2 linked regions of the Saccharobesus litoralis genome follow. The protein of the gene in region 2 interacts with the protein of the main gene of each other region in a pairwise test. Links are inferred from orthologs where the notes say so. Each region holds a gene or a part of one and is shown on either strand. Other genes may lie near its edges.

What was found.
Region 1: the proteins of uvrB (region 2) and uvrA interact in binary tests that used the Escherichia coli proteins (3 or more experiments, as listed by UniProt). The link is inferred for Saccharobesus litoralis from one-to-one orthologs.

Annotation. Positions count from the first base shown.
Region 1 is NZ_CP026604.1:258,843-263,691, reverse strand. Bases 876-4,226 are described here. They hold uvrA (excinuclease ABC subunit UvrA), read right to left. Parts: upstream 3,905-4,226; coding sequence 1,076-3,904; downstream 876-1,075. Other genes in these bases: C2869_RS00915 (helix-turn-helix domain-containing protein), read left to right, coding at 4,223-4,226. In the rest of the region: C2869_RS00925 (NADP-dependent isocitrate dehydrogenase), read left to right, coding at 1-843; more of C2869_RS00915, read left to right, coding at 4,227-4,849. UniProt on the Escherichia coli protein: The UvrABC repair system catalyzes the recognition and processing of DNA lesions. UvrA is an ATPase and a DNA-binding protein. A damage recognition complex composed of 2 UvrA and 2 UvrB subunits scans DNA for abnormalities.
Region 2 is NZ_CP026604.1:4,366,573-4,370,998, reverse strand. The notes cover bases 819-3,746. They hold uvrB (excinuclease ABC subunit UvrB), read left to right. Parts: upstream 819-1,231; coding sequence 1,232-3,262; downstream 3,263-3,746. Other genes in these bases: C2869_RS16130 (hypothetical protein), read right to left, coding at 3,333-3,554; C2869_RS16140 (MATE family efflux transporter), read left to right, coding at 819-1,201. Also shown: more of C2869_RS16140, read left to right, coding at 1-818; C2869_RS16125 (hypothetical protein), read left to right, coding at 3,768-4,031; C2869_RS16120 (ATP-dependent DNA helicase), read left to right, coding at 4,318-4,426. UniProt on the Escherichia coli protein: The UvrABC repair system catalyzes the recognition and processing of DNA lesions. A damage recognition complex composed of 2 UvrA and 2 UvrB subunits scans DNA for abnormalities.

The sequences.
Region 1 (4,849 bases), 4.1 Mb from region 2 along the record:
GCTAAAGACGCTCCTATTCAAGATTGGGTTAAATTAGCAGTGACTCGTTCACGTTTATCTAACACACCAGTTATCTTCTGGTTAGATAAGAACCGTGCACACGATGCACAAATGATTGCGAAAGTTGAAAAATACTTACCTGATCACGACACTTCAGGTTTAGATATACAAATCTTATCGCCTGTTGAAGCAACTAAAGTCACATTGAAGCGTTGTAAAGAAGGCTTAGACACTATCTCTGCAACGGGTAACGTATTACGTGACTACTTAACTGATTTATTCCCAATTTTAGAATTAGGTACTTCAGCTAAGATGCTTTCAATCGTTCCATTAATGAACGGTGGTGGTTTATTCGAAACAGGTGCTGGTGGTTCTGCGCCTAAACACGTTCAACAGTTCGAAAAAGAAAACTACTTACGTTGGGATTCTCTAGGTGAGTTCTTAGCATTAGCGGCTTCTTTAGAGCACTTATCAAACTTCGCTAGCAACCCTAAAGCGCAAGTTTTAGCTGACACATTAGACGCAGCAACGGGTAAATTCTTATTAAACGATAAGTCTCCTGCACGTAAGCTTGGTTCTATTGATAACCGTGGTTCACACTTCTACTTAGCACTTTACTGGGCTCAAGAATTAGCAGCACAAACTGCTGATGCTGAGTTACAAGCTAAGTTTGCTCCTTTAGCTGAAAGCTTAACAGCTAACGAAGACAAGATTGTTGGTGAATTAAATGGAGCACAAGGTCCAGCTCAAGATGTAGGTGGCTACTTCCAGCCAAATGCTGAATTAGCGGGTAAAGCAATGCGTCCAAGTGCAACATTAAACGCAGCAATCGAAGCGCTTTAATACGCACGCAACGTTTAGCGTACTTATTGTAGTACGCTAACGAGTTTAGAATTAAAAAGCGAGGCTAGTTTGCCTCGCTTTTTTTGTTTCTAGCGTTTTTAAAAGCCTCTTTCTTTAATGTAATTTACACACCGAATGAAAGACGCGAATAGTACGACCCAAACAAAAAAGCCCAACACTAAAAAATGAGTATTGGGCTTTATTAAACTTTTTAACTATTAATATTAGCGTATTATTGTTCTAACAATGGCTTTAAAAATCTCGCTGTATGAGAACCACAATCGGTTTCGCATAATGCTTCTGGTGTGCCACTAAACAATATTTGTCCGCCACCACTGCCCCCTTCAGGGCCAAGATCAACTATCCAATCCGCAGTTTTTACAACATCTAAATTGTGTTCAATGATCACTATGGTATTACCGTGATCACGTAATCGGTGTAATACGGTTAATAGTAGTTCTATATCCGCAAAATGTAGACCTGTGGTTGGTTCATCAAGAATATATAAGGTGTCACCGGTGTCGCGTTTAGATAATTCTCGCGCCAGCTTAACCCGTTGTGCTTCACCACCAGATAAGGTTGTCGCGGATTGACCTAAGCGGATATAGGATAATCCTACGTCCATTAAGGTTTGTAATTTTCTTGCTATGGCGGGCACGGCATCAAAATATTCACGAGCGTCTTCTACGGTTAAATCTAATACTTCATGAATATTCTTACCTTTATATTTAATTTCCAAGGTTTCACGGTTGTAGCGTTTGCCCTTACATACATCACAAGGAACATAAACATCAGGTAAAAAGTGCATTTCGACTTTTATAACACCATCACCCTGACACGCTTCACAGCGACCACCTTTCACGTTAAAGCTGAATCGCCCCGGTTTATAACCGCGTGAACGTGCTTCTTGCGTGCCAGCAAATAATTCACGAATTGGCGTAAATATGCCGGTATAAGTTGCTGGGTTTGAGCGTGGTGTTCGGCCAATTGGACTTTGATCAATATCAACAACTTTGTCCATCATATCCAAACCCGTTATCTTTCGATAAGGCGCTGGATCATTGGATTGTGCACGGTTTAACTCACGTTGAGCAATTGAATATAAAGTATCATTAATCAGAGTCGATTTACCTGAACCCGACACACCAGTAATACAGGTCATTAAACCAACCGGTATTGCTAAATCTACATCTTTAAGGTTATTTCCAGTTGCGCCTTCTAGCGTTAACCAGCGCTCACTTGGTTCGTGGCGTTTAGCGGGCACGGCTATTTTCTTTTCGCCAGATAAATACTTACCGGTTAATGATTTAGGTGACGCTTTAATTTCTTCGACATTACCACACGCAACGACTTCGCCGCCGTGCACACCTGCACCAGGGCCAATATCCACCACATAATCAGCACAACGAATTGCATCTTCATCATGCTCTACCACGATAACGGTATTACCTAAATCACGAAGATGATTAAGCGTAGCCAATAGTCTTTCGTTATCACGTTGGTGTAAACCAATAGAAGGCTCATCTAGCACATACATAACACCAACAAGCCCTGCACCAATTTGACTTGCAAGGCGAATACGCTGCGCCTCACCACCAGATAAGGTGTCTGCACTACGCGAAAGGTTTAAATAATCTAAACCCACGTTGACTAAGAAACCTAATCTGTCATTAATTTCTTTTAAGATTTTTTCTGCGATTTGCGCTCGCTGACCAGTTAAAGCTAGCCCTTGGAAAAAACGTAACGCATCTTGAATCGATAAGTCTGCAATGTGCGGTAAATTGGTGTTATCAATAAATACGTTACGCGCTTCTTCTCTTAATCGCGAGCCACTACATGAACCACATTTAGCGGTATTGAGTAACTTAGTTAGTTCTTCTCGAACAGCATTGGATTCTGTTTCTTTATAGCGGCGATCCATATTCGGGATCACCCCTTCAAACGTGTGAGTACGATTAATCACATCGCCTCTGTCGTTCATGTATTTGAATTCGAGTTTAGTTCGGCCGCTACCATGTAAAACGATTTGTTGATGTTCGTCGGAGATCTCTTGCCAAGGCTGATTAATATCAAAGTCATAATGCTCAGCAACCGTTTTCAACATAGAAAAATAATAAAAACTGCGTTTATCCCAGCCTTTTATTGCCCCATTTGCTAGGCTAACTTCAGGGTTAACGACAATACGCTCTGGGTCAAAAAACTGTTGAACACCTAAGCCATCACATGTTTTACAAGCACCGGTTGGGTTATTAAAAGAGAACATGCGCGGTTCGACTTCAGCCATGCTGTAACCACAGTGCGGACAAGAGAAATTGGCAGAAAATACAATTTCGTCTTTTTCTGGTTCATCCATCCACGCTATTTTAGCTACACCATTAGCTAGCTCTAACGAAGTTTCGAAGGATTCTGCCAATCGCAGTTTTAAGTCTTCTCGTACTTTAAAACGATCGACTACCACTTCAATCGTGTGTTTTTTATGTAGGTCTAATGCGGGTGGATCGCTTAAATCACACACTTCACCATCTATACGCGCACGAATAAATCCTTGAGCAGCAAGGTTTTCAAGGGTCTTTACATGCTCACCTTTTCGTTCTTGCACGACAGGGGCCAGTAACATGAGTTTAGCACCTTCCGGCATGGCCATAACTTGGTCAACCATTTGGCTGACAGTTTGCGCAGCTAAGGCAACATCATGTGTTGGACACCTAGGTTCACCGACTCGTGCAAACAATAAACGTAAATAATCATATATTTCAGTGATTGTCCCGACGGTTGATCGCGGGTTATGCGAGGTTGATTTTTGCTCAATTGAAATGGCTGGTGACAAGCCTTCAATGTGGTCAACATCGGGCTTTTCCATCAATGATAAAAATTGACGAGCATAAGCAGAAAGTGATTCAACGTAGCGACGTTGCCCTTCGGCATAAAGTGTATCGAAAGCTAATGAAGATTTTCCAGAGCCAGACAACCCTGTAATGACAATAAGTTTGTCTCTTGGTAGTTCAAGATTAATATTCTTAAGGTTGTGCGTTCTGGCACCACGAACTTCTATTTTATCCATGTATTCTTCCGATAGCGGGCTAAACAAGCAAACGCGCAGTATGGCATTTATCGAATTGCTTTTGAACCGTCTACTGAATAAAAAAACAGTGGGATCTAGTGAATATTTTATTAATTTTTATGTGATTTGTTAATTAAGATGAATTTAGCTTTACTAAGCTTTATCTTGGTTTGAATAAAGTTAGGGCTCAAGGTTATATATGCAGCCATAACGATAGTGTTTATAGCTTAAACGTAGTGCAGTATAAATGGGTTTTATAAGCAAGGATGCCATTAATCATTATAATTAAATTGAAATACATTGAGATAATGGACGGCTATGCAATTAACTGACGGAAGTTACACCACAATTGAAGAGTATATTGATGCAATACAAGAAGCTAGCTTAGATGCTATGCAGCTTTCTAGTGGTGTATTTAATAATAGACATAAATTAGTAGCCTCTCCTGATCTTATTTTGGGTTATCGTACAACTGAAGGAGAAACCCTGAATTACGGCACTATTGCCAACGAACATTATTTCTTTGTTGTTCCTCAACTTGGTATTGAATACCAATATTGCGGATTGGAGATGGCAGACGAACATTTAATTGTTTGTGATAATAAGCGCGATATTGTGACGCGACACGCGGCTGTCTTTCACGGTATAACCATTTCAATTGATAAAACCATTTTACACCGCTATTTAGGCATCTATGGTAAAACCTACGTCGATCTTTGTTTAGAAACCACTTTTAATCAACTTGTCTTACCCAAAGCGATCCAAATCAAAACTAAGTTACTGGCTTTTGTTACTCGCGTGTTAGATGGTTCGCTTGACTACCAAAATGCTACATTACAACAAGATGTATTAGACACGGTAGCCTTGCTCTTAGTTGAACTTATTGAACCTGTGTTTCGTTGTGGAAATACCAGTCCACCGTCGATGTCGACTCGGCAAAATGTT
Region 2 (4,426 bases):
CACATTCACCGTCATTAGTTTAACCATAGGTTTAGGTATTGGTACGTCGGCAGTGGTTGCGAAAGTGTTAGGTAAAGGTGATAACTTACTTGCTAAACAGCATGCGACCAATGCTCTGATTATTTCGTTAATCATGGTCGCGTTTTTATGCGTAGTAGGATTTTTAACCATTGAACCGTTATTTCGCTTACTCGGCGCAGATGAAACAACCTTGCCGTATATTAAAGAGTACATGGAGATTTGGTACATAGGTTGCTGCTGCTTAGTGTTACCTATGGTCGGTAATAGTGTATTGCGCGCTTCAGGCGACACTAAAACCCCCAGTCAAATCATGGCACTGGGTGGTTTAATTAATGCGGTGTTGGATCCCATTTTAATTTTTGGTTTTGGGCCTATTCCAGCGTTAGGAATGCAAGGTGCAGCTATCGCTAGTTTAATTTCATGGGCTGTTGGCACCGCCGTTATTCTTTATTTGCTAGCCTATTCGCGAGGGTTGATTTATCGTCGTATTCCGTCGGTTTCTTGTTTTGTCGATTCAGCTAAAGTGATATTGAAAATTGGTTTTCCTGCTGCTGGAGCAAATATGTTAACACCAATCGCAATGGCTATTTTAACCGCTATTGTGGCCGTGCATGGGCAAGAAGCTGTTGCTGCCTTTGGTGTTGGCAATCGGGTTGAGTCTATTGCTTGTATGGTCGTTTTGGCATTATCTATGTCTTTGCCTCCCTTTATTAGCCAAAATTTAGGTGCGGGTAATATTGATCGTGTCAAACAAGCTTATCGTAAAACCGCTAAATTTGTTTTGATATGGCAATTAGGTGTTTTCTCCTTACTCCTGTTTCTTGCATGGCCAATAGCCGTTGCATTTTCTGATGATGAAACGGTAATCAATTTGATTTGTTGGTTTATTTGGATCATGCCGTTAGGTTATGGCGCTCAAGGAATTATAATTTTAACTAACTCTTCGTTAAATGCGCTGCATTTACCCATGAGCGCATTATTACTTAGCGTGTTGCGCTTGTTTTTGTTTTATGTACCGTTTTCTTATTTAGGCGGTTTGATAGGCGGGATTTATGGGTTATTTGTCGGCGGCGTAATCGGTAATTTGGCTATGATGGGGGTTTCTGTTTACACGTTTAATCGAAAGCTTTCCCAAGTGTGTGCAGAACATAGCAAAGCAGAATTAGCAAAGCAGAACTAGTGGCTTAAAGGCATTAAGGTAATTAAAGGTATGAGCGAACAATTGTTTGATTTGGTTTCTAGTTATAAGCCTGCAGGGGACCAACCTAGCGCAATAAAACAACTAGTCGATGGATTTGAATCAGGGTTAGCTCATCAAACTCTACTTGGTGTAACGGGCTCTGGTAAAACCTTTACAATGGCCAATGTCATTAAGCAGCTTAATCGACCAACCATGATTATGGCGCACAATAAAACCCTCGCAGCGCAGTTATATGGGGAAATGAAGGAGTTCTTTCCTAATAATGCAGTTGAATATTTTGTGTCCTATTACGATTACTATCAGCCCGAGGCCTATGTGCCATCGACAGATACATTTATTGAAAAGGACGCTTCAATTAATGACCATATAGAGCAGATGCGCTTATCCGCTACCAAAGCATTAATGGAACGCCGAGATGTCGTTATTATTGCCTCAGTCTCAGCTATTTATGGTTTAGGTGATCCTGACTCCTACCTGAAAATGTTATTGCATTTACGCCAAGGTGATTTAATTGACCAAAGAGCCATTTTAAGGCGTTTAGCTGAATTGCAATATACACGCAATGATATCGATTTTGCACGGGGGACTTATCGCGTAAGAGGGGACGTTATTGATATTTTCCCTGCGGATTCTGAGCGCGATGGGGTTCGAGTTGAATTATTTGACGATGAAATAGAGCGAATCAGTGAGTTTGATCCATTGACGGGAGAAATGACACGCACTATGGCTCGTACCACTATTTACCCTAAAACTCACTATGTCACACCAAGAGAAAAGATCCTCGCTGCGGTTGATAACATTAAAGATGAGTTAAAAGAACGCAAGCAACAATTACTTGATTTAAACAAGTTAGTTGAAGAACAACGCGTTACCCAGCGCACCCAATATGATATTGAGATGATGGTAGAATTGGGCTATTGCTCAGGTATTGAAAACTATTCTCGCTATTTGTCCGGCCGAGCCCCTGGCGAGCCACCTCCAACATTATTTGACTATTTACCCGATGATGGATTATTGATCATCGACGAATCGCATGTCACCGTGTCGCAAATTGGCGCTATGTATAAAGGTGATCGCTCGCGTAAAGAGAATCTCGTTGAATATGGGTTTAGATTACCTTCAGCGTTAGATAACCGACCGATGAAGTTTGAAGAGTTTGAACAGCTTGCTCCGCAAACTATGTTTGTTTCGGCGACACCCGGTAGCTATGAATTAGATCGCTCGGCAGGTGAAGTCGCAGAACAAGTTGTGCGACCCACAGGCTTACTTGATCCTATTGTCGAAATTCGCCCCGTAGCAACCCAAGTTGATGATTTATTGTCGGAAATTCACGAACGGGTAAAAGTAAATGAACGTGTGTTGGCGACTACGCTAACCAAACGCATGGCGGAAGATTTATCGGATTACTTAAACGATCACGGTGTTAAAGTTCGATATTTGCATTCAGATATTGATACGGTTGAGCGCGTTGAAATTATTCGCGATCTTCGATTAGGTAAATTTGACGTTTTGGTTGGTATCAATTTACTGCGTGAAGGTTTAGATATGCCCGAAGTGTCGTTAGTGGCTATTTTAGATGCCGACAAAGAAGGCTTTTTACGTTCAGATAGATCACTTATTCAAACTATAGGTCGAGCCGCGCGTAACGTTAACGGCAAAGCGATTTTATACGCAGATAGGATCACAGGCTCAATGCAAAGAGCGTTAGATGAAACAGAGCGTCGTCGTGAAAAGCAAGTTGCGCATAATTTACAACATGGCATCACACCGAAAGGACTCAATAAAAAAATCACTGATGTTATGGATGTTGGTTATGATGATGCGTCCAATGACGCCGACGCGGGTAACACGGTTAAGTTGCGTAAAATAGGTGAGGGTAAAGCGAATTACAAAGTCAAATCAGCTGATGATATTGCCAAAGAAATCAAAGCGCTTGAGCAACAAATGTTTGAGCTTGCCCGTCAATTAGAATTTGAACGTGCGGCTAAATTACGTGACGATATTCAAAACCTTCAGCAGCAGTTAATTGCTAATAGTTAGCGCAAATTATTTGAATTAGTTTGCATTGTCGTGCATTACTCGGTCAAAATGAGCAATGCACTATATTATGTTAGTGTTTCAGAAAGTCAGAAATTGAAGAGTGCATCGCTTGCTCTATACAGGCGCCCACTTGAACTAGATTGCGTGATTTAAGCTCAAAAACCGCTTGGATCACCTGATCTTGAATATCAACTGCGATTAACATCCGTTCTAAAAACATGTGTGCTTCCGTGTCATTACTTAAATCAAAACTTGAGAGTTTCTCTGCTTGAGCCATGATTACTGAATTCATATGTCACCTTACTGCAAACCACAAACATTGGAATTTAAGTCTAGTATATTGACCGTGGTTCATTAGATTTTAATATCCACTATCGTTATGAGTTTATTTGTTTTGGGTATAAAGATTTGACTAATGTCATAAATTCAATGCGTACTTGGCCGATATATAATTAAGGCATTAGATTGTAAAATTTAAATGTGAAGCGTAAATGAGGAGTGTTAGATGAGCATTATTAATACCGACGCCATTATTCCTTTTATGCCTAGAGTAGCTCAAGTCAGGCAAACTCCAGCCAAGTTGAATATTACTAAGGTCAAAAAGGACGAAAAGTCGCAAAATAATTTACAAGAAAATAAAAAACAGGCTGATTTAAACAATTGGTTATTGTCGCATCATGACCAGAACAGTAATGAAGGTGGATCGCTAGATGAGGCAAATACGGATGGTGAAAAATCAACAACTAAGCATATTGATATTCTTGCCTAGTTAACTCATACAGTTAAAGCGAGCTTGGATAGCTCATACTGTTCAAGAGTGTCTAGTTAATTTATATTCGTTAACCCATATTAGAGATTGCGTAACGATTTATTACCCAATCATTTTTTAATTTTGCTCTAAATTAAAATTTAGTTTCGTTGACTTATTCATTCACCTTAACATTTATCTTAAATCCATTGAGATTTCTTTGTAAATTGCTTTTTACGTTGCGATAATGCGCCACTTAATCTAACCCAATAAGCAACTAGCTTTTACAAATCGTTTCCAGTCTGCAGTGAATAAAGTAGAAAAAGTATTTAGTCAATCGGGGCAGCTTGCAAAAGCTATCGACGGTTATCAACCTCGACAAGCGCAAATTGAGTTGGCCAGTGGTTTTTGGCAAG